DNA from 3 places in the Comamonas sp. MYb21 genome. Region 3 is predicted to be linked to each of the others. Evidence: riboswitches for the same ligand, from Rfam matches in the RefSeq annotation. Region 3 holds a riboswitch; each other region holds the start of a gene.
What was found. A riboswitch is a leader RNA that binds a small molecule or an ion and turns the genes downstream of it on or off. The one in region 3 is predicted to bind cobalamin.

Region 1 (9,955 bases), on a different contig from region 3:
TGCGAACCATCCAGACAATCTGGTAGTGCTGCAGGCTGATGCCACCCTGCCCTGCATCGGCCTGCCAGCCGCCGCCCAGCAATTGCTGGCTGACGACGGACCACACCGTTGACGCGTGCAGCGATGCCGAGCCCCAGGTGACGGCAGCCAGGCCGCTGGCCAGCAGCAAAACCATCAGCAGCAACAGGCACAGCGCCAAAGACCAGGGCTTGCGCCGCTGGCGTTCATGCTGGCCGTCGCAGCCGGGCGCATGGCTCACTGTTTGGACTCCGCCGCAGGCAGCCAGGGAACCGGATCTACGGTGATGTGGCGATCCGGGTGCAAGGCAGCAGCCAGGCGCTGCGCCACATTCACGTTGCGCGGCCCTGGCGTGGCCTCGGCATAGCTGATAACGAAAAAGCGCTGCTCGCGGATGGCCGACACCCCTGCCAGCTCCGGCTTGGCGCGCAGAAAATCGATCTTGCCCTGGGCGCTGGGCCGGCCGTAGTCGATGATGATGATCCACTCGGGGTCGCGGGTGATCACATCCTCCCAGTTGCCCTTGGGCCAGTTGCTGGCGATGTCGGCAAAGATATTGCTGCCGCCGGCCGCATCGATCATGGCCTGGGGCATGCCAAAGCCGCCCACGGTCGTGGGGATCTTCTCGCCACTGTCAAAAACAAAGACGCGTGGTTGCTGGGTGTTGCCTTGCATCTGTGCGGCCAGCTGGTCGATCGAGGCCTGCAGCTTGGCGATCTGCGGCTGCGCCTGGGGCTCGATGTCAAAGATACGCGCCACATTGCGCAGGTCCTCCAAGGTATCGCCCAGCGCCACACGCTCGCGCTTTTGCACGTGGATGCAGGACTCGGACAGCACATAGCTGGCTACGCCATGCTGGGCCAGCAGCTCGGGCGTGACCCCGCCGGGGCGAAAGCCATAGCTCCAGCCGCCAAACACAAAGTCGGCGCGGGCCTCCAGCATGTTTTCCAGGTTCATGTCCTGCGACGACAGCTTGGGCACCTGGGCCAGCTGGGCCATCAGCTCGGGGCTGATTTCCTTGCGCGACGGTATGCCCGAGTAGCCGACCAGCCGGGGCCCCAGGCCCAGAAACAGGAACATCTCGGTGATGTTCACATCGTGCGTGATGGCGCGCTGCGGCACGCGGTCATAGCGCTGGGGCTGGCCGCAGACATCAATCACGAGCGGCACAGCCCGCAGGCCGGCGGCTTGGGCATCGCCTGCTGGCACTGCTGCCGCCGCGCCGGCCATCGGTAAGGCCGCTGCCTGACTCGGGCGGCTGGGCGGCTGCTGGCCTGACGGCTGGTCACAGCCGGCCAGCACCAGGGCGGCGGCCGCCGCCAGGGCACGCAGGGTGTGCCGGAAAGCGCTAGCGCTCATGCCTCTCCCTTGCTTAGAAACGCAGATGGGCCATCAGCTCAAAGCTGCGGGCGTTGCCCATCAGCCATTGCGAGCCGTAGGACGATGCAGCATAGCGCTTGTTGGTCAGGTTACGGCCAATGAGGTTCAAGGTGGTGCTGCGGTTGAGGTTCCAGCCCAGCACCGCATCGGCCACCGTGTAGGCGGGCAGCTGCGCGGTATTGGCATTGCTCGTGTAGCGGCTGGCAACATGGCGCAGGCCCAGCGATGCACGCCAGTCACCCGTTTGGTAATGGGCCCAGGCATTGGCCGTGTAGCGCGGTACATTGGCCGGCTGGTTGCCGGCGCGGTCAATGGCAGTGGCGCCTTCGAGCAGCTCGTCGAACTGGGCATCCGCATAGCCCAGGTTACCCTCAAAGCGCCAGGCCTTGGTGGCCCGCCAGCTGCCTGCCAGCTCGATCCCCTTGGAGGACTGCTTGCCGCCCTGGATCGACAGCGCTGGGCGGTCCGGATCGCGGGTGATGATGTCTTTCTTGCGGATATCAAAGACCGCCAGGGTCCATTCGCCCTGGCCATTGGGCAGCTGCTGCTTGATGCCCACTTCCACCTGGCGGCCTTTGCTCAATGTAAAGCCGGTTTGCGACTGGGTCAGCGACAGCAGGCTGTTGACGGGGTCATGGCCGGTGCTGACCTGGGCATAGAGGCTGGTGTTCTGGTCCAGCTTGTGCGTGAGGCCCAGGCGCCAGGAGGTGCCGCCCAAGGTCTTGTCAAAGCGGGCCTGGCTCAGCAGGTCCATGCGGTCAAAGTCATACAGGTCACGGCGCAGGCCGGCCATCAGCAGCCACTGCTCGCCCAGCTTCCAGGCGTCTTCCAGGTAAAAGGCGTTTTGGCGGATGCGCGAGGTCATGCGCGGCTTGTAAGGGTCCGGGCTGTCCCAGTAGCCACTGGTGCCACCAGTCAGCGGCACATCGGATTCACCGGTATAGGGTGAGCTGTTGAGCGCAGTGAACTTGGCCTGCGACACATCCCAGCCCATCGCAATCTCATGCTGGCCGGGCTTGAAAACGGCGCCCAGGCGGTTGCCGCTTTGCTCCAAATCGTGGCCGATCTCCAGGTAGTCGTAGCGGTGGACCATGCGCGTGCTGGCATCGTAGTCATAGCCTTCGATGTTCTTCCAGTGGCGGTCGGCCTTCATATGGTAGGTCTCGTTGCGCAGCACCAGTGCCTCGCTCACATTCCACTCGGCCTTCAATTTGTAGCGCTGGTCCTTGTAGTGGATGTCGCTGTCAAGAAAGTTGAAATTGCGGTCGCGCAGCGCCGCCACCGGCTTGCCATCGACCACCGGGGTGCCAAAGTAGCGCTCGGGCCTTTGGTCGCTGACATCGGCCGTCAGGTCCAGGCGCAGATCGCTGCTCGCCTGCCAGCGGATGGCGCTCATGATCTTCTTGCTGTCGCTGTTGCCCAGTTGGCGCTCGCCATCGCTGCGGTCACCATAAACATCCAGGCGGTAGCTCAGGCTGTCGCTCAGCGCGCCGGTGCTGCCCAGGCCTGCACGGGCCGTGCCGTGGGAGCCGGCGCCCAGCAAGACTTCGGACGAGCTAGTGCGGCTGGGTTCCTTGCGCACCGCGTTTACCGTGGCGCCCATCGTGCCGCTGCCGTACATCAGCGATGCGGGGCCACGCAGCACATCAAAGCGCTCATAGCCCCAGCTGGAATTGGGATAGGCCACGGTGCCGGCTGCAACCCCCAGGCTCAGCCCGTCTTCGGCCACGCCGACCGAGTTCACACCGGTAAAGCCCCGGCTGGAGAACGACAGCCCGCCATTGCCAGGGGTGCCATTGGCGCTCAGGCCCACGCTGCGGCCCACGGCATCGACCACCTCGTAGTCGGCACGCTCTTGCACCTGCACGGCCGAGACCGAGCTGACACTGGCGGGCAGGTCCTGCAGCGGCACGGCCAGCTTGCTGGCCGAGGTCGAAGGCAGCTGGAGCGCATTGGGCTCGCTGCGCTGGTCGCTCACCAGCACTTCGGGCAGTGAGGCTTCTTGGGCATGGGCCACTGCGATGCCCAAGGCGGGCAGGCACAGAACACAGGAGCTGCCAACGAGGCGCAGGGAGGAAGAGAGCCGCTGGGCAGCCAGGAGCCGGTTTTTCGGAAAAGGAACTGCAGTCATTTGAACAAAAGGCGCTAACTGCCTGATGCGGGGGCTGCACTGCACGCGGTCACCCCCAGGACGGGGTCGCGCGAAGAACCGCCGTCCACACCCCGCAGACAGTTGAGAGAGCACATGCTGGCCAAAGGCACAGCGCGCACTGCGACTAGGAACAGGCCGGTCTCCGGGCTTACAGGCGGTGCAGCGCAGGCGCTGACCCGGTAGCCGGTCTTCCCAGGGTGCGGGCGTCTTGTTGCCTGGCAGGCGTGGACACTCTTTCAACCCCAGTGACTGGGCCCGCGTGGGAGCGGGCCGCATCGGCTACGTTTCCTGTCTACCGTTGCGGGGGCAGCCAAGGCTTGGGGGAGCGCACTCCCGACCTTGTTCCCGTTTCACTTGTGCAATACAAGCACCTGTAGATAGGCTTTTTTCAAAGCGCAGCCAGTGTACCAGCCGCGGGCCCTGGCAGCGCCTTTTCGTCCAGACCGGTGTCAGCTGGGCGATACAGCGCATGCCCCAGTGGCTGTATCAGCCCTGCGGCAGCCGCGTCGCATAGCCGATAAAGTCAGTGCTGCGCAGCTGGCCCAGCAGCCACTGCCGAAAGCTCGCCTGGATCGGGCGCTCTCCCCCGCCCCGGCGGGTGTAGAGGTGGAACTTGGGCGTTCTGTCCATCGGCAGCTGGCGCAGCAGCTCGGCCCCAAAGGGAGCCAGCAGCTTGCCGCTGTGGATATAGCTGAGCGCATCGACATAGGACAGCAGGCCCACGCCCTGCCCGCTGAGCACCGCTTGCAGCATCGCATCGTGCGTGTGCAGCAGCATGGGGCTGACATGCTTGCCGCCAGGATCCAGGCCCAGCATCGCATAAATGTCCTGCCACAGGCTGTTGTGCGTCAGCGGCGATATCAGCCGGTGGTGCGGCAAATCCTGCGCGCTCTCCACCGGGTGCTGGGCCAGCAGCTGGGGTGTGGCGACGATGACCTTGAGGTCTTCGAGCAGCGGCGTTTCATCGAGATGGTCCACACCGCCGTAGCCCCAGACAATGGCTGCGTCCAGATCACTGCTATCGAAGGACGGCAGCTCCACACCGATGGAGATGCGCAGGTCGAGCTCCGGGTAATCCTTGGTGAACGAGGGCAGCGAGCGGATCAGGTACTGGGTTGCAAAATACGGGCTGACCTGGATATGGAACTGCGCATCCTTGTGGTGGGAACGCACTGCTTCCAGCCCCTGGCTCAGTGCATCAAGCCCCTGCTCCACATAGTGGTGCAAGGTCTGCGCCTCGGCGCTGGCCGCCAGGCCCCGCGCGCCGCGCTCGAACAGCTGCACATCCAGCGCACTTTCCAGCTGCTTGAGTTGCTGGCTGGCGGCCTGCGGCGTCAGGCACAGCTCATCGGCCGCCTTGCGGATGGAGCCATGGCGGTAGACGGACTCGAACACGCGCAGTGGCTGCAGGGGCGGTAGCTTGTATTTCATGGAGGGGCGCCGGGCAGGAGGGAGGAACGCCCGGGCTGCCGATGATTATAGGTCGCAGCCCGGCGCCCAGCGGGTCTGCATGCCAGCGCTCTTGCCCGCTGCGCCCTGCTCCGCTGGTGCATAAAAAAACGCATCCAGAAGGGATGCGTTCGGGCTGGCGCAGCGCTCAGCAGCGCATGGCCTTACTGCACCGGATCACCATGCATCGGCAGACCGGTGCGGTCCCGGCTGCTGACCAGCGCCACGAGGCCGATGATTGCCGCGCCGATCAGGTAGTAGGCGGGCACGACCGGGTTGCCGGTCTGGGCAATCAGCCAGGAGTTGATCATCGGCGCGGTGCCGGCAAACATCGCCACGGCCACGTTGTAGCTCAGCGCCATGCCCTTGAAGCGCACGCTGGTGTGGAACATCGAAGGAATGATCGAGTAGATGCTGCCCAGCAGCATGGCCAGACAGAAGTTCAGCACCATCAAGGACGAGATCTTGGCGGCGGTGCTGCCTTCGAGCAGCAGGTGAAAGCAAGGCACGGCCAGTACCGCAATCGCCAGGCTCGCAGCGATCATCATCGTCTTGCGGCTGAATTTGTCGGCCAGCAGGCCCATGATGGGGATCATCACCACCAAAAAGAGCTGCGGGCCCAGCGAGAGCTTGAGGCCGGTGGCCACATCGACATGCAGGGCGCTGACAAAGTAGGTCGGAATATAGGTGACGACGGTGAACAAGGTGACATTGGTCACGATGATGATGCCGGCCGACTGGAACAGCTCCTTCTTGTGGGTGGCGAACAGCACCTTCCAGCTCGCCTGGGCCAGTGCGTCATGCTGCTGCTTCATGGCCATGAAGGTGGGGGTCTCTTCCAGGTACTTGCGGATGTAGAGGCCAATAGCGCCCAGCGGCAGCGCAATCAGAAACGGAATGCGCCAGGCCCAGTCCAGGATCTGGTCGGCGCTGAAAAACACCGTCAGGATGGCCGAGACCGAGGCGCCGAAGAAAAAGCCCGCCATGCAGCCCACCTCCACCCAGCTGGTGAGCAAGGTACGGTTGCGGTCGCGGCAGTACTCGGCCACAAAGATGGCCGCGCCACTGGCCTCGCCCCCGGCCGACAGCCCCTGCATCAGGCGCAGCACGATCAGCAGCAGCGGCGCGGCAATGCCGATGCTCGCATAGCCGGGCAGCACGCCGATCAAAAAGGTGGAGATCGCCATCATGATGATGGTGATGGTCAGCACCCGCTTTCTGCCGTACTTGTCGCCCAGCGAGCCAAAGAAGATGCCGCCAATGGGGCGGGCAAAAAAGGCAATCGCAAAGGCCGCCCAGGAGGCGGTGATCTGCATGGTGGGCGAGCTGGTGGCAAAGAACACCTTGCCCAGCACTGCTGCCAGGTAGCCGTAGACCGAGAACTCGAACCACTCGACAAAGCTGCCCACCACCGAGGCCAGCACCACGCGGTTGAGCTCCTTGGACTGCACCGCGCGCGGCGCCACCGCCGCTTGGGGGGACGACCAGTCCGAAAGGCTTGCACTTGGGGCGGCAAAGCCATCTGCCATGGGATTGTGTGTGCGCATCGAGCTACCTTGAAGTCCTGCAGTGAGAGAAAAAGTGGGGAACGGGCCAGCGGCTGGGCCGCTGGCCATCGTCATGCGATCAGACCGGCGTCAGCCGCTTGGCATGGGCGTAGTCCGCCTCTGCCTGCTCGGCGCTGATGTAACCGTAGTCCACATCGCGCTGCACCAAGGCTGGCGGGCGCTGGGCCGCATCGCCGTTGCCGCCGCCGCCGGGCAAGTCCAGAATCAAACGGCGCCCGGCCGGGATCTGCTGCTTGCCCTTGCCGCGCAAGGCGGTGCCGTCGTCCAGCGACACCTTGCCCAGCGCGCCGCTTTGGCCGCCGTTGTGGCCGCGCGCTGCAAAATGCACGCGGTCGAACATGGCGTTCAGGTCAAACTCAAAGCCTTCTGCCGAGCCCACCTCGATGCGCTGGCCCAGGCCGCCCCGCCAGCGGCCGGCACCCCCCGAGTTGGGGCGCAGCTCCTTGCGCCAGATGATGATGGGGCCGATGCTCTCGGTCACCTCGACCGACATGGCCTGCACGCCGCTGGGGAAGGCGGTGGCGCTCAGGCCATCGCTCGAGGGGCGCGCGCCGGTGCCGCCGGTGTTGAACATCAGGATCTCGTGCTGCTGGTTGCGCGTCGCCTGGGTGATGCCCTTGAAGCGCATCTGCAGGTTCCACAGCGAGCTGGCCCCTTCGGCCGGAATCTCACCCTGGCATATGGGCTGCAACGCGCCCAGCACCACATCGGGGATCAGATGGCCGATGACATGGCGCACCGAGACCGGGCGCGGGCGGTGGGCATTGAGGATGCAGTCCTCCGGCGCGCTGATCTCAAAGGGCTCCAGCGAGCCCCAGTTGTTGGGGATCTCCGGCGCAATCGCGCATTTGAGCGCGTAGGAGGCATAGGCCTTGGTGTAGGTCAGCGGCACATTGATGCCGTAGCGGCTGGGGTCCGAGGTGCCGGCAAAGTCGGCGCGCAGCTTGTCGGCCGCAATCGCCACCGCCACCACCAGCTCGATGGGCTTTTCATAGCCATCGACGGTCATCGCATAGCGCTGGGTGCCATCGGGCAAGGCGGCGATGCGCTCGCGGGTGGCGCGCTGGCTGTTGGCAAAGATAAAGCCGGCCAGGTCTTCCAGGTCATGGAGCTCGAACTCGTCGAGCATGCCCTTCAAGCGGCGCATGCCGGTGGCATTGCAGACGGCCAGCGAATGGAAGTCGCCAATCACCTGGTCGCGCTCACGCACGTTGTTGCGCAGGATCTCGATCAGGTCCTCATTGAGTGCGCCGGCGCGAAAGAACTTCATCGGCGGAATGCACAGGCCCTCCTCGTAGACATCGCTGCCATCGGGGCCAAAGCCGCGCCCGCCGATGTCCACCACATGGGCGGTGGCGGCAAAGTAGCCGATATGGTCGCTGTAGCCATCGCGGCCATAGAAGACGGGGGTGACGACGGTGATGTCGTGCAGGTGGCCGGTGCCCAGCCAGGGGTCGTTGGTCACCAGCACATCGCCATCTTGCAAGGTGCTGCGCTCAAAGCGCTTGGCGAAATGCGCGACCGACTCGGCCATCGAGTTCACATGGCCGGGGGTGCCGGTCACGGCCTGGGCCATCATGCGGCCCTGCTTGTCGAACACGCCGGCCGACAAATCGCCCGCCTCCCGCACGCTGGTACAAAAGGCGGTGCGGATCAAGGTGACCGCCTGCTCTTCGACCACCGAGATAAGGCGGTTCCACATGATTTGGTAATGAACGTCTGTATTGTTTGCCATGATCACACTCCGCTGTCCATGCGCTCGACCAGCATGCAGTCATCTGCCTGCAGCACCACCTTGAAGCCCGGGCTCACATAGGTCGAGGTTTCCTTCTCCACAATCACCACCGGGCCGGGCACGGCCTGGCCCCGGGGCAGGCCCAGGCGCTCATAGATATCGCAGGCATAGAACTGGCCCTGTTTGCCGTCAAACACCTCGCGGCGGTCCAGCACCGTGCCGGCACCCTTTTGGGGCGTGCCGCCCTGCTGCAGTTCGGCCTTGGCCGGCGGCAAGGTCTTGGAACGCAAGGACAGTGCCCAACTCACCACCTCGATATCGAGCCCGTCGATCGCGTGGCCAAACAAGGCCACATAGTTCTGCACAAAGGCCGCGTTGAGCGCGGGCACGCTGTCCGGCCCAAAGTGCTGCACAGGCACCGACACAGGGATCTCCCAGCCCTGGCCGCAGTAGCGCATAAAGGCACGCAGCTCCTTGACGGTCTCGCCGTCGTAGCCGGTGTCTTGCAAAAAGGCGCTCACCTCGACCTCCATCTCGCGCAGCATGGCATTGACGGCTTCGCCATCGAACTGGCTCATGCGCATCACCGAGCTGCGCAGCGACTCATAGGCAAAGGGGGCGCGCAAAAAGCCGATGGCCGAGCCCACGCCGGCGCCCGTCGGGATCAGCAGGCGATGGATGCCCAGCTTTTCACAGAGCCGCACCGCATGCAACGGCGCTGCGCCACCGTAGGCGATCATCGTGTAGGCCTCCAGGTCCTGGCCGGACTCCACGGCATGCATGCGCGCGGCATTGGCCATGTTCTCGTCCACCACTTCGGCCACGGCGTAGGCCGCACGCACCGCGTCCAGGCCTTGCGCCTGGCCGACATGGGTGGCCATGGCGTCTTGCGCGGCAGGCATGTTCAGCCGCATGCTGCCGCCGGCAAAGCGTGCCGGGTCCAGCTTGTGCAGCAGCAAGTCGGCATCGGTCACCGTGGGGCGCGTGCCGCCCCGGCCGTAGCTGGCCGGGCCGGGCTCGGAGCCCGCGCTCTCCGGCCCCACACGCACCTGGCGCATGTCGTCCACATGGGCGATGGAGCCACCACCCGCGCCGATCTCGATCATCTCGATGACGGGGATGGAGATCGGCATGCCGCTACCCTTTTTGAAGCGGTAGCTGCGCGCCACTTCAAACACGCGCGCCGTCTTGGGCACATGCTGGTCGATGAGGCAGATCTTGGCGGTGGTGCCGCCCATGTCAAAAGACACCACCTTGTCCTGGTCGTACTTGGCCGCAAAATCGCTGGCGTAGATGGCGCCACCGGCCGGGCCGGATTCGAGCAGGCGCACCGGGAACTCGGCCGCATTGGCCAGCGACATCAGCCCACCGCCCGAGTGGATCAGGTAGAGCGGGCAGTGCATGCCCTCTTCCACCAAGGCCTGGGCCAGGCGCTGCAGGTAGGAGGACATCAGCGGCTTCACATAGGCATTGGCGCAGACGGTGTTGAAGCGCTCGAACTCGCGGATCTGCGGCGAGACCTCGCTGGAGATGGACACCGACAGCTGGGGCAGCGCCTCTACAATCAGCGCGCGCACCCGCTTTTCATGGACCGGGTTCTTGTAGCTGTGCATCAGGCCCACGGCCACGCTGTCGTACGCACCCTCGCGCAGC
Region 2 (9,955 bases), on a different contig from region 3:
CAGGCTCGCGCCTTCGATCAAGCCCTTGGCCTCGTCCTGCGCGCCGGCCTGCGCATGGCCTGCCGCCAGGGCCAGCGCCGCCAGGCCGCTGCTGCGCGCCATCCATTTGAAATAAGTCATTGTCTGGTGTTGCCCAAAATTGCGATAGCGGTTCAGCGCGGCACCGAGGCGCGGCTGACGATGTCCTTGAAGCGCTGCTGCGCGCGCTCGGGCACCTCGGCAGGTACCTGCAGGCCGGGCAGCGGCGCATCGCCCACCTGCACCAGCATCACCATGCCCATCGCGTAATGGGGCAGGCACTGCACGCCATAGAGGCCCGGGGCATCAAAGCTGACCTCGATCTCCTCGTTGATCTTGCCCTTGAAGGGCTTGGCACCAGCGGGCGCCATGCCCGGGATGCTGACCGCGTCGTGCCCGCTGCTGCTGGCCAGGAACTTGATCTTGTCGCCCGGCTTGATCTGCAGGAACTCGGGTTCATAGGTCATCGGACCGGTGGCACTGCGGTTGCGCATCTTGACTTCAAAAGTCTCGGCACCCGCCTGGCTGCACAGCAAGGCGCTCAACACAACAGGTAGCCAGGTTCGGTGGTTCAGGGTGGGCATATCGGCTCACAGTCAGGAAGAAGAAAGCGGACGAAAACGCAGCACGCGGCTGCCGTCCCAGGGGTCGACCAGCGCGCTGGCCTCGACGCGAAAAACCTGCGCCAGCAGCGCGGCATCAAGCACCTGCTCGGGCCGGCCCAGTGCGACGAGCCGGCCTTGCTGCATGACGGCCAGCCGGTCGCAGGCCAGCGCCTGGTTCAGGTCATGCAGGGCCACGACCTTGGTGACGGGCAGGCTGCGGATCAAGGCCATCAGCGACAGCTGCTGGTGGATATCGAGGTGGTTGCAGGGCTCATCGAGCAGCAGCACACCGGGCTGCTGCGCCAACGCGCGTGCGATATGCACACGCTGGCGCTCGCCACCCGAGAGGCTGTGCCAGGCGCTGTGGCGGCGCTCCGCCATGCCCACGGCATCCAGGGCCTGCTGCACGGCCTCCCAGTCCTGCGCGGCAAAAGGCTGCAGCGCCGAGAGCCAGGGCGTGCGCCCCAGCGCCACCGCGTCTTCAACGCTGATGGCATCCTGCGTCTCGGCCATCTGCGCCACCAGGGCCAGCTCGCGCGCAATGGCGCGGCGCCCCATCTTGTGCAGCGGCTGGCCCTGCAGCAGCACCTGGCCCTCGTTGGGCCGGATCACACCGGCCAGCAAGCGCAGCAGGCTGGACTTGCCCGAGCCGTTGGGGCCAATCAGCCCCAGCATCTCCTGGCGCTGCACCGGCAGGCTGAGCTGCTCGACAACCGGCCGGCCCTGCAGGCGCAGGCCCAGCGCGCAGGCCTGCAACACCGGTTGATCCGCCGTGACCAGAGCTGCCGCCGTCATCCGCGCCTCCGCTGGCTTTTGAGCAGAATGCAGGCAAATACTGGCGCGCCGACCAGGGCGGTGATCACGCCAATCGGCAGCACCTGGCCCCGGATCAGGGTGCGCGAGAGCACATCGGCGGCGATCAAAAAAACGGCACCCATCATCGCGCTGGCAGGCACCAGGCGGCCGTGGCTGACGCCGACCAGCATGCGCGCGGCATGCGGAATGACCAGGCCGACAAAGCCGATCGCGCCGACGATGGAGACCATGACGGCCGTCATCAGCGCAGCGGCCAGCAGCAGCACCAGTTGCACCCGGCGCACCGGCACGCCCAGCGCGGCCGCCGATTCGCTGCCAAAGCTGAAGGCATCGAGCGCGCGCGTATGCAGCAGGCACAGCAGCAGGCCGGTGATCGCAATGCAGGCGGTCAGCACGGTATCGGGCCAGCGCACGCCGCTCAGGCTACCCAGCAGCCAGAACATGATGCCCCGGGCCTGCTCGGCACTGCCCGACTTGGTGATGATCAGCGAGGTCAGTGCATTGAACAGCTGCGAGCCCGCAATGCCGGCCAGCACAATCTGGCCGCTGTTGCGCAGGCCACCGCTGCCGGCGGCATGGGCCAGCAGGGCCACCAGTGCAAACGCGCAGAGCGCACCAAAAAAGGCGCCCACGGTCATCGATATGGCGCCCGCACCGATGCCGACGACAGTCACCAGCACTGCGCCGGTGGAGGCCCCGGCCGAGATGCCGAGCAAATAGGGCTCGGCCAGCGCATTGCGCAGCAGCGATTGCAAAATGACGCCGGACACCGCCAGACCCGCGCCGCAGCTGGCCGCCACCAGCGCGCGGGGCAGGCGGTAGTTCCAGACAATGCCCTGGCTGATGGGATCGATGGCATAGCTGGCACCTGCCAGCTTGTTGGCCAGCACCTGCAGCACCAGGCTGGGCGACAGCGCCGTCTCGCCAACGGCGATGCCCAGCGCCACGCTCAGCAGCAGCGCCAGTGCCGCGCCCAGGCACCAGGCGGCCCCATGCAGCGGCCGGCGCAGCGCCGATGGGCGCGCGGATGCCGTTGCCACCATCATGCAAGGCCTTGCATCAGCGGCTGATCAACGCGCGGCCGCCGGGCCGAGCTTGCGTACCGCATCGCTGATCTGCTCCATGCCATCGACCAGGCGGATCGAGCCTTGCAGCGCATCGGCATCGACGATGACGATGCGGTTGTTCTTGACGGCATCCATGTGCTGGGTGACCGGGTCCTTCTTCAAGAACTCCAGCTTCTTCTGGTAGTCATCCGCAGGGAAGCGGCGGCGGTCCATGCGGGCGATCACCAGGATCGATGGATTGGCCTTGGCAATGGTCTCCCAGCCCACGGTGGGCCACTCTTCGGACGAGTCGACGATATTGCGCAGGCCCAAGGTCTGCAGCATGTAGCCGGCAACCCCGTTCTTGCCCGCCATGTAGGGGTCGATGGCCAGATCGGCGCTGGAGAACCACAGCGCAGCCGTCAGATGGGGCTGCTGCGCGGCCTGGACCTTGGCGACCGCCTTGGCCTGGCGCTCGCGCAGGTCCTTGACCAGGCGCTCGCCCTGGGGCTGCACATCAAAGAGCTGTGCCAGTTGGGTGATGCTCTTGTAGAGCGCCTGCACATCGTAGGCCGCGGTGCGGGTGCCATCGGCGCCCTTGAGGTTGTTCTTGCCTTCGCAGTCGGAGGGCATCGCATAGGTGGCAATGCCCAGGTCATGGAACTGCTCGCGCGTGCCCACGACGCCGTCCTTGCCGACCATCCATTCAAACTGCGACACCACCAGCGCCGGGCGCTTGCCGATCACCGACTCAAAGCTCGGGTCGTTGTCCGCCAGGCGCGGCACCTTGTCATTGATGGCCTTGAACTGGGGCAGCACGGCATTGAACCACAGCGAGGTGCCCACCAGCTTGTCGCCCAGGCCCAGCGCATACAGCATCTCGGTGCCGGCCTGGCCGATGGTGACGACCGACGCGGGCGCCTGCTTGAGGGACACCTCGTAGCCGCAGTTGTGCAGCTGCATCGGATAAGGGGCGGCCCAGGCGGACAGCGGCATGAATACACAGGCAGCCAACAGGGCAGGCAGCGCAAAACGGCGAACAGGCATCGGAATCGTCTCTCCAGGTAGAGGCTGGGCATGCGGGCCGTGCGAGCCGATCCGGTGCTGGGCGCTGCCCGGTGGAGCCAGGACAGCCTTGCGCAGACGAGACGCTGCTCACCGCCCGGACACCCCGCCGGTCATGATCAAAACACACGCACATCCGCCATGAATGGGTTTGCCGCACCGGCGCTTGCGTCGTTCGCCTTGCAGCGCGCACAACCGGTGGCATGCCTGTTTCTCTGTGCAAACCGGGGGCTTGCCAGTGGATTGTGAATGCATGACCTTGGCAGGTCTCCTGACTGGCCGGTCTGCGCAGACCATCGCCTTCCCGAACCGCAGTTCAGTGGCGCATGGATGGCCTGCTCGCGGCCTACAGTTGCGGGGGCAGTTCCGTTTGGGGCGCTGGCTGCCGGCTCGCGCTCCCTGGATTCCCTCATGCCCCGGCACCCTGCCGTGCGCATGTTCTTGCGAAACCAAAGTGGCTGTACTGTAGCCGATTTACAGGGCCTGCATGCTAAGCTGCAGGCCGTTTGATGGCCATGAACCACCCACCCACTACACCCAGCGCATACGGCATCCGCCGCGTTCAGCATCTCGCGCCGGTGGCGGCCTTTTTGCAGGCGGCGCGCCAGGCCATGTTTGGCGATCGGGTCGATACCAGCACGCCGCAGGCCGATCTGCGCGACTTTGCCTCGGTCTATGCACCGCCCGGCGGCTGCATGCTGGCGGCCTGGCAGGGCGACCGCATCATCGGCAGCATTGCCTACCGCGCCTATAACGGGCGCTTTGCCCACCTGGCCGTGCCCAGCGCAGGCACCGCCGAGGTGGTGCGCCTGTATGTGGACCCGGCCTGGCGCCGCCAAGGCCTGGCTGGCGCGTTGTTCGCGCAGCTGCGGCAGCGGGCGCTGCAGCAGGGTGTGCAGCGGCTCTACCTGCACACGCATCCTTTTTTGCCGGGCGCACAGGCCTTTTGGCAGCGCCAGGGCTTTGTCAGCCTGCACCAGGATGCCGACCCGCTGTGGCAAACCATTCATATGCAGCAGGTGCTGCAGGCCGGTCCCACTCCGACCCATCCGCTACGGGCGTAAAAAAACCACCGCATGCGGTGGTTTTCCTGTGGCAGTTGCGCAAACAGCGGATCAGCGCTTCTTGCGGTATTTTTGCAGGGCGGCAATCTGGGCGGCCATGACGGACAGCTCGGATTGGGCCTTGGCCAGGTCAAGCTCGCCCTTGGCGTTCTTGAGGGCTTCTTCAGCCTTTTGCTTGGCTTCAACCGCTTTTTGCTCGTCCAGGTCCTTGCCGCGCACAGCGGTGTCGGACAGCACGGTCACGCAGTCGGGTTGCACTTCGAGAATGCCACCAGCCACGAAGATGAACTCTTCGCCGCCGTCGGCCTTCTCAATGCGCACCGAACCCGGCTTGATGCGGGTGATCAACGGCGTGTGGCGGGCGTAGATACCGAGTTCGCCCATTTCACCAGGCAAAGCCACAAAGCGGGCTTCGCCGGAGAAAATGGATTCTTCAGCACTGACCACATCAACGTGGAAGGTGTTCATCTTTGATCCTCAGAGTGAAAAAGAAACTAGTTCGCGAGAGGGGCTGCGTGCGGCAGCCCGTTCTGCAAAGCTTAGATCTTCTTCGCCTTCTCGATGGCTTCGTCGATCGTGCCAACCATGTAGAAGGCTTGCTCGGGCAGGTGGTCGCACTCGCCGTTGACGATCATCTTGAAGCCGCGGATGGTTTCCGACAGCGGCACGTACTTGCCTGGAGCGCCCGTGAACACTTCAGCAACGTGGAAAGGCTGCGACAGGAAACGCTGGATCTTGCGAGCGCGGGCCACGACGAGCTTGTCTTCGGGAGCCAGTTCGTCCATACCCAGAATCGCAATGATGTCGCGCAGTTCGGTGTAGCGCTGCAGGGTACCCTGCACTTGGCGGGCTACCGAGTAGTGCTCTTCACCCACCACTTGGGGGTCCAGCTGGCGGCTGGTCGAAGCCAGTGGGTCCACCGCAGGGTAGATACCCAGCGAAGCGATGTCACGCGACAGCGCCACGGTGGAGTCCAAGTGGGCGAAGGTCGTTGCTGGCGATGGATCGGTGTAATCGTCCGCTGGCACGTAGACGGCCTGGATCGAGGTGATCGAACCCACCTTGGTCGAGGTGATACGCTCTTGCAGACGGCCCATTTCTTCGGCCAGCGTAGGCTGGTAGCCCACGGCCGAAGGCATACGGCCCAGCAGCGCGGACACTTCGGTACCGGCCAGCGTGTAGCGGTAGATGTTGTCCACGAAGAACAGCACGTCCTTGCCTTCGTCACGGAACGCTTCAGCCATGGTCAGGCCGGTCAGCGCCACGCGCAGACGGTTTCCTGGTGGCTCGTTCATCTGGCCGTACACCATGGCAACCTTCGAGTCGTTGAGCGACTCCTGGTTCACCACACCGGCGTCCGACATTTCGTGGTAGAAGTCGTTACCTTCACGGGTACGCTCACCCACGCCGGCGAACACGGACAGACCGCTGTGCGCCTTGGCGATGTTGTTGATGAGCTCCATCATGTTCACGGTCTTGCCCACACCGGCACCACCGAACAGACCGACCTTACCGCCCTTGGCGAACGGGCACACCAGGTCAATCACCTTGATGCCGGTTTCCAGCAGTTCCTGTGCAGGGGCCAGCTCGTCATAAGCGGGGGCCTTGCGGTGGATGGAAGCGGTCAACGACTGGTCCACAGGACCGCGTTCGTCGATGGGGTTACCCAGCACGTCCATGATGCGGCCAAGGGTTGCCTTGCCCACGGGCACGGTGATCGCCTTGCCGGTGTTGGTGACCATCAGGCCACGCTTGATACCGTCCGACGAGCCCAGCGCAATGGTACGCACCACGCCGTCGCCCAGCTGCTGCTGCACTTCCAGCGTCAGGGCAGTGCCTTCGAGCTTCAGTGCGTCATACACGTTAGGCACGCTGCCGTGGGGGAACTCAACGTCCACCACCGCACCGATACATTGAACAATCTTGCCTTGTACTTGAGCCATTTGTTGCTCCAATATTGATTTCAGTCGAGCTGTATTACACAGCCGCGGCGCCTGCGACGATTTCCGACAACTCGGTCGTAATCGCAGCCTGACGCGTCTTGTTGTAGATCAGCTTCAACTCGTTGATGACGTTGCCGGCGTTGTCGGTAGCGGCCTTCATGGCCACCATGCGTGCAGACTGCTCGGAAGCCATGTTGTCTGCAACGGCCGAATAGATCAGCGACTCCGCATAACGCACGAGCAGCTCGTCGATCACACTTTGCGCATCGGGCTCGTAGATATAGTCCCAGCCGTGGGATGCAGCCGGTGCCGAGCCCTGGATCGCTTCTTGCGACAGGGGCAGCAACTGCTCCACAACCGAGTCCTGCTTCATCGTATTGATGAACTTGGTGTAGCACAAATAGACCGCGCTCAGCTTGCCCTCAGCGTACTGGTCGAGCAAAACCTTGGCCGGGCCGATCAGCGCATCCAGATGCGGCGTATCGCCCAGGGCGGTAGCGTTGGCCACCACCTTGACACCGACGCGCGTCAGAAAGCCCAGACCCTTGCTGCCAATGGCCACGGCTTCCGTGCTGACACCCGCAGATTGCAGTTCCTTGAGCTTGTTCGTCACGGCACGCAGCACATTGGTGTTCATGCCGCCGCACAGGCCCTTGTCAGTCGTCACCACGATCACGCCCACCTTCTTGACGTCATTCGACACCATGAAGGGGTGGACATATTCGGGGTTTGCCTGGCTCAGGTGAGCTGCAATTGCGCGAATCTTCTCGCTGTATGGACGGGCTGCCTGCATCCGCTCCTGCGCCTTGCGCATTTTGGATGCGGCAACCATTTCCATGGCCTTGGTGATCTTCTTGGTGTTTTCCACCGATTTGATCTTGCCGCGTATTTCCTTGCCTGCTGCCATGATGACTCCTCGACCGGATTAAGCGAAGGACTTCTTGAATGCAGTGATGGCTGCAGTCAGTTCAGCTTCGTCCTTGCCTTCCTTGTCGAAAGCCTTCTTCTCGTTCAGACGGTCCACCAAGGCGCCGTAGCTGGTCTTGAGGAACTGGTGCAGACCCGATTCAAAGGACAGAACCTTCTTGACTTCGATGTCGTCCATGAAACCCTTGTTCACGGCAAACAGCGACGAAGCCATCAGAGCGACAGGCAGAGGGCTGTACTGGGCTTGCTTGAGCAGCTCGGTCACGCGGGCACCGCGGTCCAGTTGCTTGCGGGTTGCATCGTCCAGGTCAGAAGCGAACTGTGCGAAAGCAGCCAGTTCACGGTACTGCGCCAGATCGGTACGGATACCGCCGGACAGGCCCTTGATCAGCTTGGTCTGAGCGGAACCACCCACGCGGGACACCGAGATACCGGCGTTGATAGCGGGACGGATACCGGCGTTGAACAGGCTGGTTTCCAGGAAGATCTGGCCGTCGGTGATCGAGATCACGTTGGTAGGCACGAAGGCCGACACGTCACCCGCTTGGGTTTCGATGATAGGCAGAGCCGTCAGCGAACCCGTCTTGCCCTTGACTTCACCCTTGGTGAAGGCTTCCACGTAGTCCGCGTTCACGCGGGCTGCGCGCTCGAGCAGGCGGCTGTGGAGATAGAACACGTCGCCAGGGAACGCTTCGCGGCCTGGTGGACGGCGCAGCAGCAGCGACACTTGGCGGTAAGCCACCGCTTGCTTGGACAGGTCGTCATACACGATCAGGGCGTCTTGGCCACGGTCGCGGAAGTACTCACCCATCGTGCAACCCGAGTAGGCCGACACGTACTGCATGGCAGCGGATTCAGAAGCGGTAGCGGCCACGACGATGGTGTATTCCATCGCGCCGGCTTGCTCCAGCGCACGCACCACGTTCTTGACCGACGAAGCCTTCTGACCAATGGCCACGTACACGCAGGTAACGCCTTGGCCCTTTTGGTTGATGATGGCGTCGATCGCGACAGCGGTCTTGCCGGTCTGGCGGTCACCAATGATCAGCTCGCGCTGGCCACGGCCCACGGGCACCATCGCGTCGATGGACTTGATACCCGATTGCAGGGGCTGGTCCACGGATTGACGGGCGATAACACCAGGCGCAACCTTTTCGATCACGTCGGTCATCTTGGCGTTGATAGGACCCTTGCCGTCGATTGGCTGGCCCAGTGCGTTCACCACGCGACCGACCAGTTCTGGGCCCACGGGCACTTCCAGAATACGGCCGGTGCACTTGACGATGTCGCCTTCCGAGATGTGGGTGTACTCACCCAGAATCACGGCGCCAACAGAGTCACGCTCCAGGTTCAGAGCCAGACCGTAGGAAGGTTGACCGTCGGCGGTGGCTGGGAATTCCAGCATTTCGCCGGCCATCACATCGGACAGGCCGTGCACGCGCACGATACCGTCGGTCACCGACACCACCGTACCTTGGTTACGGATATCGGAATTGCCTGACAGACCCTCAATGCGGCTCTTGATCAGTTCAGAAATTTCTGCGGGATTGAGTTGCATTACTCACTCCTTTTCATGGTTTAGCCGAATCCTCGAACTGCATTACGCAGTGAGGGTTGCTTTCATTTGTTCCAGACGGGCCTTGACCGAGGTGTCAAGCACCTCGTCACCCACCACAACGCGAACGCCGCCAATCAGCGACTCGTCCACGGTGGTGCTCAGATTCAGTGGGCGGCCAAAGCGTTTTTCCAGCACGGTGCCCAGCGCATTCAATGCGGAGTCATCCATGGGGAAGGCGCTGTACACCAGCGCATCCGACGAACCGTTGTTACGGTTCACCAGCGCGCGAAATTGCGAGGCCACTTCAGGCAGCGCATCCAGACGGCGGTTTTCCACCACCGTACGCAGGAAGTTGCGCGCCAGGTCTGACAAGGCCCAACCGCGTGCCAGCGTCACACCGGCCATCACATCGATCACCTGTTCGTTGGTGACGTTGGGATTGTCGGCCAGCAGGCGCATTTCCGGATCGGCGGCAATCGCCGCCAGTTCGTCCGTCCAAGACAGGGCGTCGCTCAAGCCGGCACCTTTGTCGGTGCAGGCCTTGAACAAGGCTTCAGCGTAAGGACGGGCAATGGTGGCGAGTTCTGCCATTTCGTTGCTTCCTTACAGCTCAGTCTTCAGGCGATTGAGCAAATCACTGTGTACCGCAGGATTGACTTCCTTGCGGAGAATCTGCTCAGCACCCTTGACAGCCAAAGCTGCAACTTGCTCGCGCAGCGATTCGCGCGCCTGGATCACTTGCTGCTCGGCATCTGCACGAGCGGCGGCAATGATCTTGTTGCCTTCTTCGGTAGCACGGGCCTTGGCCTCTTCTACGATTGCTTGGGCACGACGGTCTGCGTCCGCGATACGCGACGCTGTCTCATTGCGGGTTGCGGAAAGTTCTTCCTCAACGCGCTTGTTCACAGCTGTC
Region 3 (9,955 bases):
CCCCACCGGCAGCTCTTGCGGGGCCACCAGCCAGCGCGCCAGGATATCAGCGGCCAGCAGCAGCACGCCACCCATGGCCGCAGCCAGCACGGTGCTGCGGCCATGGCCCACCTGCACCAGGCTGCGCACCAGATGGGGGGCGGCCAGGCCCACAAAGGCAATCAGGCCTGTCTGCGCGACCGAGGTGCCGGTGGCCAGGGCCAGCACGGCCACCAGGCCATAGCGCAGCGGCGCCAGCGGCAGGCCCAGGCTGGCGGCCGTCGCCTCGCCCAGGGTCAGGCCATCAAGCACCCGGGCGCAGCACCAGGTGGCCAGCACGCAGACCAGCAGCACGCCGGCCATCAGCGCGCAGCCCTCCCAGCCGACAAAGGCCGAGGTGCCCAGGGTAAAGGCCTGCATGGCCTGCAGAATATCGGGGTGGCGCAGCTCCAGCAGATCGCGCATGGCACCCAGCACCACGCCAACAATCACGCCGGCCAGCAGCAGGCGCAAGGTGTTTTGCACATTGCGCGCCAGCACCACCGTGAGCGCCACCGCGCAGGCGGCACCGACAAAGGCCATGCCGGTCATGCCCAGGCGGTAGAGCAGATTCAGGCTGGTGACGGACGAGCCCAGCAGCACCAGGCCCAATGCGCTGCCCAGCGAGGCACCGGAGGCGCTACCGAGCAAATAGGGATCGGCCAGCGGGTTGCGAAACAGGCCCTGGGCCACCGCCCCGGCCAGGCCCAGCAGGCCACCAGCGAGCCAGGCGCCCAGTGAGCGCGGCAGGCGGATATCGACAACGATCTGCCAGGAGGTGGGGTCATCGCGCATGCGCAGCACACTCTCCCAACCGGTGCTGCCCACACTGGCGCCCACCAGCAGCAGCAAAGCGCTGAGCACCAGCAGCACCAGCGCCAGCCAGGCACTGCGGCGCAGGCCGGGCGCGGCCTCGCGCTGCGCTGCGGATGCGGGTGCAGAGCTGTGCAAAGCGGCCATCAGCGCGCCACCGCGGCCTTGCCCGGCGCCTTGTCGGCCAGGCAGCGCGCCATCAGCGCGGCGGCCTGGGCCATGCGCGGCCCCGGGCGCACAATCGCATACGACTCTTCATCGCTGAACACGCAGACCCTGCCGGCCTTGACGGCCTGGAGGTTGTGCCAGCCCGGGTAGCTGGTGGCAGCCTGCATGCTGCGGTTGCCCAGCATGATCACATCGGGCTGGGCACGCAGCAAAAACTCGGGGCTCAGCCGGGGAAACGGGCCCAGCTCAGCGGGCACCACATTGTCCACACCCAGCTGGGTCAGGGTCTCGCCAATAAAGGACTGGGGGCCGGCCGCATAAGGGCCTCGGCTCACCTCAAAGTAGACCCGGGTATGGCGCGTGCGCTCGGGCAGCCCGCGCACCACCGCATCAATGCCCGACTCCAGCGCGCGCCAGACCCGGTCAGCGCCCTGCGCCTGGGGCACGCCCAAGAGCTGGCCCAGGGTGCCCAGCACGCGGTGGATGTCGGCCTTGGATTTCACATCGAGCGCCACCACTTTCAGGCCCAGCGCCTGCAAGCGTTCCGCCGCCTTGGAGGCATCGGACAGCAGCACCACATCGGGCTTGAGCGCCACGACCGATTCGACGCTCGGGTCCAGCCCGCCGCCCACCACCGGCAGCTTCTTGACTGAGGCAGGCCAATCCGAATAGCGGTCCACGCCCACCAGGCGTTCGCACAAACCGAGCGCGCAGGTGCTCTCGGTCAGCGATGGCAAGAGGCTCACGATGCGCTGCGGCGCTTGCGCCAACTGGACCTTGCGGCCCCGGTCATCGACGATGGCCGCGGGCCTGACCAGGTCCTGGTCCTTCCAGACCGGCGCGTTGGCAAAGGGTTGCAGGCGCAGTTCATCCACACTGGCAGACGGTGCCGCTTGGGCCATCGGCAATGCGAGCATCAGCGCTACCCAGGCCAGCGTTTTCCGCAGAAAGGATGGGGGAGCCATCAACAAAGCCATCATTTCATCTGCAGCGGCAAGCCCGCCGCCATCAGTTGTACGCGGTTGCAGGCCGCTGCCGCTTGCTGGTTCAGCAGTCCCAGCGCATCGACAAAGGCGCGCACCTCGCGGCCCATAGGAATCACGCCCAGGCCAATCTCATTGCTGACCAGAATGATGGGGCCAGTGGCGGCCTGCAAGGCAGCGACAAAGGCATCGCACTGGGCCTGCCAGGTCTGCGCAGGTTCAAGCGGTGAGGGCTCCATCGGCATCAGCCAGTTGGTGAGCCACAGGGTCAGGCAGTCAACCACCAACAAGTGATCTGGCCGGCTGTGGGCCTGCAGCTGCTGGGCCACGTCGCGCGGCGCCTCCACGGTGGCCAGTTGCGGCACGCGGGCGCGGCGGTCTCGCTGGTGGCGCGCAATGCGCTCGTGCATCTCGGCGTCATACGCGGTGCCGGTGGCGACCAGGCTGGCGCTGCGGCCGGCACCGGCCTGCAGCCAGGCACGTGCCAGCAGCTCGGCCTGGCGCGATTTGCCCGATTTCTGCCCGCCCAGCAGCAGCAATTTCAGCGGCGCTCCATCAACGTGGAAAAGAGAGTCATCCATGGCGCTCATCTTAGGCGTTCAGTGCCTCGGTATGCCAGGCCTGCGGATCGACCACCGGCATGTCCACCCCCAGCAAGGCGGCCACCGCCTGCGGGCACGAGGGGAACCAGGCATGGAAATAGCTCGCATGGATGCTGCCCTGCTGGTAGACGGCTTCGCCCTTGCCGCTTTCGGCCACCTGGCCCGGGCGGCTGCTGCGCGCCACTTCCAGGGCCTCGCTCTGCAGCTTGGAATAGTGAAAGGTATGGCCGCGCAGCATGCCCCAGGGCGTCAGCAGCTGCTGCATGCCCAGACCCGCCAGGCGCTGCTGCATGACGGCCTGCGCTGGCAGCAAGCCCCAGAGGCTGTGCCAGCGGCTGTCCAGATCGGTCAGGCCCTCGGCCAGCGCCACCATGCCTCCGCATTCGGCCCAGACGGGTTTGCGCTCTTCCAGGTGCGCCTGCAGATCCAGCTGCAGGCCGGCATTGGCCTTGAGCGCGGACAGGTGCAGCTCCGGGTAGCCGCCGGGCAGCCACAGCGCATCGCAGGCGGGCAGGCGGTCGCCGGCAATCGGCGAGAAAAAGGCCAGCTCGGCGCCCATGGCTTGCAGGCATTCCAGATTGGCAGTGTAGATAAAGCTAAAAGCGGCATCGCGGGCGACGGCAATGCGCCGCCCGGCCAGCCAAGCGGGCACCGGGGCAGCGGCAGCAGGCGCGGTAAAGGCCACCGTCCAGCGCTGCTGCCACTCCTGCCAAGTCAGCTGGCCCAGCGGCGTTTGCGCCAGCACATCGGCGGCGGCATCCAGGCGCTCGGCAGCGTCGTGCAGCTCATGGGCTGCCACCAGTCCCAGATGGCGCTCGGGCAGCAGGTTGGCGCGTGGTTTCGCAGCATCGAGGCTCACCTGGTTCATCGCGCCCAGCCACAGTGCCGCATCGCGCAGGCCGCTGCGCAGCATCTCGCCATGGTGGGCGGTGGCCACGCGGTTGGCCAGCACGCCGGCCAGTTGCAGGCCCGGGTCATAGTGCTGCAGGCCATGGGCAATGGCGCCAAAGGTGGCCGCCATGGCCGATGCATCGACCACCACCACAGCGGAGATACCCAGCGACTTGGCCAGCTCGGCCGCGCTGTTGGCGCCGTCGAACAGGCCCATCACACCTTCGATCAGCAGCACATCATTGCTTTGCGCGGCCTGGAACAGGCGTGCGCGCACATCGGCTTCGCCGTTCATCCAGCGGTCCAGCGCATGCACCGGCTGGCCGCTGGCCAGGCGCAGCCACTGCGGATCGAGAAAATCCGGGCCGCATTTGAACACCTGCACCCGCCGGCCCTGGCGGGCATGCAGGCGCGCCAAGGCTGCCGTCACCGTGGTCTTGCCCTGGCCCGATGCGGGCGCGGCAATCAGCAGTGCCACGCAAGCGGCTGTTGGGCGGTCCTGAACCGTCATCTCTGTCATGGCTGGCTTATCCCCTCTGCGCTCAGCGCGGCATCCACTTCACACCCACATACACGCTGCGCCCTTCGGTGGCATAGGTGCGTGCGGTCTGGTAGCGCTTGTCGGTCAGGTTGTTGATCCGGGCGATCAGGTTCACATCCTTGAGCACCTCGGTCTGCGCCGACAGGTTGAACAAGGTGTAGCCACCCAGCACATTGGTGTTGGCGGCATTGTCAAAGCGCTTGGCGCTGGTCTGCAGGTCGGCAGCCCAGGTCCAACCGGCGGCACGCGTCTCGGCGCCCAGGGTGGCATAGCGCTTGGCGCGGCGCGCCAGCAGCTTGTCGTTTTCGGTATCGCGCGGGTTCTGGAAGTCGACCGAGCCGTGCAGATTGAACGCACCCAGCTTGGTCGTGGCCGCCAGGGTAATGCCTTCCAGGCGCGCCTTGCCCACATTGGCGTAGCAGCCAAACGTGCTGTCACAACTGCCGGGCGACGAGAAGTTGATCAGGTTGGTGACCCGGTTGCGGTAGGCCGTGGCCGAGAAGCTATCAGCACCCTGCGCCCAGCGCAGGCCCAGCTCGGCATTGCGGCTTTTCTCGGGCTGCAGCGATGCGTCGCCGTATTCGCTAAAGCGCTGGTAGAGCGTGGGCGCGCGGAAGGCCGTGCCCACGGTCGCGGTGGCGCGCCAGTTGGTTGCAAAGGCGTAGCCATAGGCGGCGCTGCCAGTGGTCTTGCCGCCAAACTCGCTGTCGTCATCGCGGCGCAGGTTCAACTGCACCGTGTGCGGGCCGGTGTTCAGGCCATAGCCCAGCGCCAGCGCATTCTGGTGGCGGTCGCGGTCAATGCCACCATTGGTCAGTGCGTCGTCACGCCGCTCCAGCGCGGCCGTCAAGGTGTGGACGCCCAGGCGCCAGGTATTTTGGAACAGGTAGTTGTGCAGCCGCGTGTCCGTCTGGTAGGGCGAGGGCCGGGTCTCGTAATAGTCCCGCGACTGGCTGAACTGCAGCTTGGTGCTGTAGTGCTCGGTCCACTGCGCCTGCCAGTTCAGGCCCAGCGCATACATCTTGTTAAGGCTGCGGTCGTCCTCGGTCAGGCTGCTGTCATAGCCCGAGTTCACATCGCTGGCCAGCAAGGTGGCTTCGAGCCGGTGCTGGCGGTTGATCTGGTAGCCCAGGCGGCCGCTGACGGCATTGCTGCGGTAGTCGTCCTTGTCCGAGTTGGCAGTGGCCACGGTGCGGGCGTTGAAGCCATCGGTCTGCGAGCGGTTCAGGCCCAGCGCGTAATCCCAGCCCTCGGCACTGCCGGAGATGCCGGCCTCGGCCGTGAACGTGCCCCGGTTGCCAAAGCCCAGGCCCACATAGGGCTGGGGCACGCCCTCACCTTTCTTGGTGAAGATCTGCACCACGCCGCCCATTGCGTCCGAGCCGTAGACGGCAGCGGCCGGGCCACGCAGCACTTCGATGCGGTCGATCAGCGCCAGCGGAATCGACTGCCAGGAGGCGCCGCCGGTCGATTGCGAATCCATGCGCACGCCGTCGACATAGACGGCGGTAAAGCGTGAATCGGCGCCGCGCATGAACACGCTGGTCGTCGTGCCCGGCCCGCCGTTGCGAGAAATCTGGATGCCCGGCACGCGCGCGAGCACATCGGCCACGCTGCCCGGGCCCTGGCGCTCGATGGTCTGCGCATCGATGATGGACATGTCGGCCACCAGATCGGACAGTGGCTGCTCGATGCGGTTGGCGGTCACCACCATCTCTTGCAGGTTTTTACCCTCTGTTTCCTGGGCGGCTGGAGCCTGCTGCGCCTGAGCTTGCAGCGCCAACAGGGGCAACGCCGATGCGATGGCCAAGGCCAAAAAACGGGGGGTATGGAGCGTGCCCGAGCGGGGCGCAAGCGCGGGACGCGCGCAGCGGCGTGTCGAAAAATCAGAGGAAAACATGCACTGAGTTGGTGATGAACCACCCCGCGCCAGCCTCCCCGCCGGCAATGGGGAACACGGAGGCCGCAGCAAGGCCTCAGCCGCGCGCCTCCACTATTGTTGGCCGGTATCCGGGCTGGCGATGACACAGCACACGCCTTCCCAAACACTTGTTCAAGGTATTCAGTGGCATAGTGGTGGCTGTGGATGGCGCAAAAACCAACCATCGCTTACCGTTGCGGGGGCAGCGCAGGTTGCGTAAGGCTTGTAGGGCACAAGCAGCGCTCCTGCTTCCCGTTGAACTGCCCCCATGTGAACCACTGGGGCGAGCACCAACGGGTACAATTTTAGCGTTAAACCCATTGCGCACTTAAGAAGACTGTCTCTCTATGGCCACTACGCCTTCTATGGATCTGATGCTTGAGCGGGTGGAGGCACTGCTGAGCCGTCATGAGGCTTTGCAACGCGCCCACGCCCAATTGCAAGAGCAAGTCACCACCCTGACCCAGGAGCGCGACTCCCTCCAATCGCGCCTGACAGCGGCCCGCGCCCGCGTGGATGCACTGATCGAACGCCTGCCCAAGACCTTTGACCAGGACGAATGATGAAACAGCTGGAAGTACACATCATGCAGCAAAGCTATATGCTGGGCTGCCCCGAAGGCCAGGAAGCACGTCTGCTGGCCGCCGTCAAGCATGTCGATGAGGCCATGAGCGGTATCCGCGACGCGGGCAAGATCCGTGGCCGCGAGCGCATCGCCGTGCTGGCGGCCCTCAATGTCGCCTTTGATCTGCTGGATTTACAGGTGCAAAACAGCCAGCTCAGCCAGACCGCCGACGCGCTGCAGGCGCAAGCCGCTGCCCAGTCTGCCGCGATGGCCGAGGCGCAGGCCCAGCCCGCCACCGGTGACCAGGCCAGCCTGGACTGGGACGAGCCCCGCCTGCAGTCGGTGATGCAGCGACTGGACGCGGCGCTGGCGCCCGCCCCTGCCAAGGCCGCCGAAACCCTGGACACCAGCGCCTGAGGCCTGGCGGTAAGCAGGCGCCAACACCAGATTGCGGCGCCATGCAATGCCTCCTGCCAAAATATCAGCTTGGCGCTTTCTCAATCTAGCTAACCAGCTATCTTTTTTGACCAATCCAGGCACATTGACATGCAGTTTTGGTGGGTGCGGCAGGCGCGAGCGATTACAATGGAAGCGTTCGCAGCCCTGCTGGACTTTATAGTTCCTTGAACCAATGCTCTACGAGCACGGGCTTGGTACATCACCTATTGAGCGTGATCGTCTCGCGTCAGATGAACCCAACGATAGGTTGCCCTTGCCCACCTGAACCCCCGGTTCAGGATGACGGTCCAGTGGATCCGCTGCGAACACCTGATTTTTTCGGGCAGGCTGCCCAACCTGTCTTCTCCTCTCCGCGACAGCGGGGTTTCAGGCCACCTGTTTCAGGTGGCCTTTTTACTGCGCGCCATGACTGATCCTCTTGTTTTGCTGCCGCTGTCGTTTCTGGGCCTGATCGGCGGATTTCTCGCGGGCCTGCTGGGCATTGGCGGCGGCATGGTGCTGGTACCCTTCATCACCTACATCCTGGGCACCCAAGGGGTGGCGCCGGAGCTGGCGATCAAGATGGCGATTGCCACCTCGATGGCGACCATCGTCTTCACATCTGTGTCCAGCGTGCGCGCCCACCACCAGCATGGCGCCGTGCGCTGGGACCTTGTCAAACGCCTGGCCCCGGGCATTGTGCTGGGCGGCCTGCTGGCCAGCCTGGGCATTTTTGCGGTGCTCAAGGGCAGCTACCTGGGTTTGTTTTTTGGCCTGTTCATTGGTTACTCGGCACTGCGCATGTTCCGCAAGCCCAACAGCAAGGCCATGCGCGCCATGCCGGGCACGGCCGGCCAGATGGCCGCTGGCGGCGTGATCGGCTGCCTCTCGGGCCTGGTGGGCGCGGGCGGCGCCTTCATCAGCGTGCCTTTCATGACCTGGTGCAGCGTGCCGATGCACAACGCGGTCGCCACCAGCTCGGCGCTGGGCTTTCCGATTGCGGTCACCAATGTCATCGGCTTCATGGTGGCCGGCCTGCACCTGCAGGGGCTGCCGCCGCATTCGCTGGGCTATATCTGGCTGCCCGGCCTGGCCGCCATTGCCACCTGCAGCGTGCTGACGGCGCCGCTGGGCGCCCGTGCCGCGCACCGGCTGCCGGTAGGCCAGCTCAAGAAGATCTTTGGCGGCATCTTGCTGTGCCTGGCCGCGTACATGCTCTACAAAAGCCTGGCGGCCTGGCAGGGCTGAGACCTGCCACAGCGGGCTAGATAATCCGCGAGAAGCGCGCCCGGTTGCGGTCGGCCTGCAGGTTCTTGTCGAACACCATGGCCACACCGCGCACAAAGTACCAGCCCAGCTCGGTCACATTGATCGCCTCGTCGCTCAGTTGCACCAGGCCCTGGTCCTGCAGCTCGCGCAGCTGGGCCAGCTCGGCGGCAAAGTACTGCGCAAAATCAATCAGCCAGGCCTGCTCCAGCGATTCAATCGCCAGGCTCCCCTGGCACATCAGGCCCATGATCACCGCGCGGCGCAGCAGGTCATCGCGCGTCAATGCCAGGCCCCGCACCACGGGGATCTGGCCCTGGTCGATCAGGTCGTAGTACTCCTCCAGGGTCTTGGCATTCTGGCTGTAGGTCGCGCCAATGCGGCCGATGGCCGACACGCCCAGCGCCAGCAGATCGCAATCGGGCTGGGTGCTGTAGCCCTGAAAGTTGCGGTGCAGGCGCCCTTGGCGCTTGGCCACCGCCAAGGCATCGTCGGGCAAGGCGAAATGGTCCATGCCCACATACACATAACCGGCGCCTTCCAGCGCGGCCAGGGCCTGGGCCAGCATGGCGAGCTTATCGGCGGGGCTGGGCAGGTCCTGCGCCTGGATGCGGCGCTGGGGCTTGAAGCGCTCGGGCAGGTGCGCATAGGCGTAGAGCGCAATGCGGTCGGGCCGCAGCGCATTGACCTGCTCCATCGTGCGCACAAAGCTGGCCGGGCTTTGTTGGGGCAAACCATAGATCAGATCGATATTGATAGATTCAAAGCCGATCTCACGCGCCTGCTCGACCAAGGCAAACACCTGGTCAGCGGGCTGCTCACGGTGCACAGCCTTTTGCACCAGTGGGTCAAAATCCTGCACGCCAAAGCTCAGCCGGTTAAAGCCCAGCTGGTAGAGATGCTGCAGGCGCTCGCGGCTCACGGTGCGCGGGTCCACCTCGATCGAGTACTCGCCACCGGGCTTCAGATGAAAACGCTGCTTGACCATGTCCATCAGGCGGCTGAGGCCGGCATCGGTCAAGAACGTGGGTGAGCCCCCGCCCAGGTGCAGCTGGCTGATGGTGGGACGGGCGCTGACGTGGGCCAGCTGCAGGTCCAGCTCGCGCTCGAGGTAGTCCAGGTACTCGTCGGCCCGCTCGGCATGCTTGGTGATGATCTTGTTGCAGGCGCAGTAGTAGCACAGCGAGGCGCAGAACGGCACATGCACATACAAGGACAGCGGAGCGAGCCTGCCAGCCAGGCCGGTGCCGCGTTGCGCCAGCGCCTGCTTGTACTCATTCGCAGCAAAGGCTTCAACAAATCGGTCTGCGGTAGGATACGAGGTGTAACGGGGGCCGGGAACATCAAAACGGCGCAGCAGGTCGGGGGTCAGGGAAATCATGTGGCTTCTTCCTAGCGGACCCCCAATGTGCCCCAAGCTCTGCCACGCGTCCTTGATGTACATCAAGAACCCATTTGGCGCCTGCACGCACAATAGGCGCATACGAGGAACGCCGTTCCTACATGAATATTTGTTCACGGGTATTGATACATGACATCCAACTCCATCAAAGTGGTGTGCTCCAACTGCAATTTGCGCGAGCTGTGCATGCCCGTGGGACTGTCGGCCGAACAAATGGAGCGCATCGACGAGATCGTCGCCACCCGGCGCAAGATCAAACGCGGCAGCGCGCTGTTCCGCAACGGTGAGACCTTCACCTCCCTCTATGCGATTCGCACCGGCTTTTTCAAGACCAGCATCGCCACCGA

Region 1: another riboswitch for cobalamin. It lies ahead of WH367_RS07820 (TonB-dependent receptor); the one in region 3 lies ahead of WH367_RS20365 (TonB-dependent receptor domain-containing protein).
Region 2: another riboswitch for cobalamin. It lies ahead of WH367_RS10480 (ABC transporter substrate-binding protein); the one in region 3 lies ahead of WH367_RS20365 (TonB-dependent receptor domain-containing protein).

The regions. Positions count from the first base shown of each region.
Region 1 covers NZ_JBBGZC010000004.1:243,689-253,643, forward strand. The annotation lists gene WH367_RS07810 (FecCD family ABC transporter permease) at 1-259, opposite strand, end outside; gene WH367_RS07815 (ABC transporter substrate-binding protein) at 256-1,377, opposite strand; gene WH367_RS07820 (TonB-dependent receptor) at 1,391-3,529, opposite strand; cobalamin riboswitch at 3,667-3,940, opposite strand; gene WH367_RS07825 (LysR substrate-binding domain-containing protein) at 4,037-4,981, opposite strand; gene WH367_RS07830 (MFS transporter) at 5,164-6,546, opposite strand; gene WH367_RS07835 (hydantoinase B/oxoprolinase family protein) at 6,626-8,302, opposite strand; gene WH367_RS07840 (hydantoinase/oxoprolinase family protein) at 8,305-9,955, opposite strand, start outside.
Region 2 covers NZ_JBBGZC010000006.1:133,523-143,477, reverse strand. The annotation lists gene WH367_RS10500 (OprD family outer membrane porin) at 1-120, opposite strand, end outside; gene WH367_RS10495 (pseudoazurin) at 153-602, opposite strand; gene WH367_RS10490 (ABC transporter ATP-binding protein) at 615-1,418, opposite strand; gene WH367_RS10485 (FecCD family ABC transporter permease) at 1,415-2,485, opposite strand; gene WH367_RS10480 (ABC transporter substrate-binding protein) at 2,510-3,532, opposite strand; cobalamin riboswitch at 3,795-4,019, opposite strand; gene WH367_RS10475 (GNAT family N-acetyltransferase) at 4,066-4,614, shown strand; gene WH367_RS10470 (F0F1 ATP synthase subunit epsilon) at 4,666-5,082, opposite strand; gene atpD (F0F1 ATP synthase subunit beta) at 5,154-6,557, opposite strand; gene atpG (F0F1 ATP synthase subunit gamma) at 6,592-7,464, opposite strand; gene atpA (F0F1 ATP synthase subunit alpha) at 7,483-9,042, opposite strand; gene WH367_RS10450 (F0F1 ATP synthase subunit delta) at 9,085-9,633, opposite strand; gene WH367_RS10445 (F0F1 ATP synthase subunit B) at 9,646-9,955, opposite strand, start outside.
Region 3 covers NZ_JBBGZC010000014.1:111,586-121,540, forward strand. The annotation lists gene WH367_RS20345 (FecCD family ABC transporter permease) at 1-900, opposite strand, end outside; gene WH367_RS20350 (ABC transporter substrate-binding protein) at 978-1,964, opposite strand; gene WH367_RS20355 (bifunctional adenosylcobinamide kinase/adenosylcobinamide-phosphate guanylyltransferase) at 1,976-2,563, opposite strand; gene WH367_RS20360 (cobyrinate a,c-diamide synthase) at 2,574-3,995, opposite strand; gene WH367_RS20365 (TonB-dependent receptor domain-containing protein) at 4,018-5,916, opposite strand; cobalamin riboswitch at 6,001-6,245, opposite strand; gene WH367_RS20370 (hypothetical protein) at 6,285-6,500, shown strand; gene WH367_RS20375 (cell division protein ZapA) at 6,500-6,919, shown strand; gene WH367_RS20380 (sulfite exporter TauE/SafE family protein) at 7,367-8,188, shown strand; gene hemN (oxygen-independent coproporphyrinogen III oxidase) at 8,205-9,587, opposite strand; gene fnr (fumarate/nitrate reduction transcriptional regulator Fnr) at 9,738-9,955, shown strand, end outside.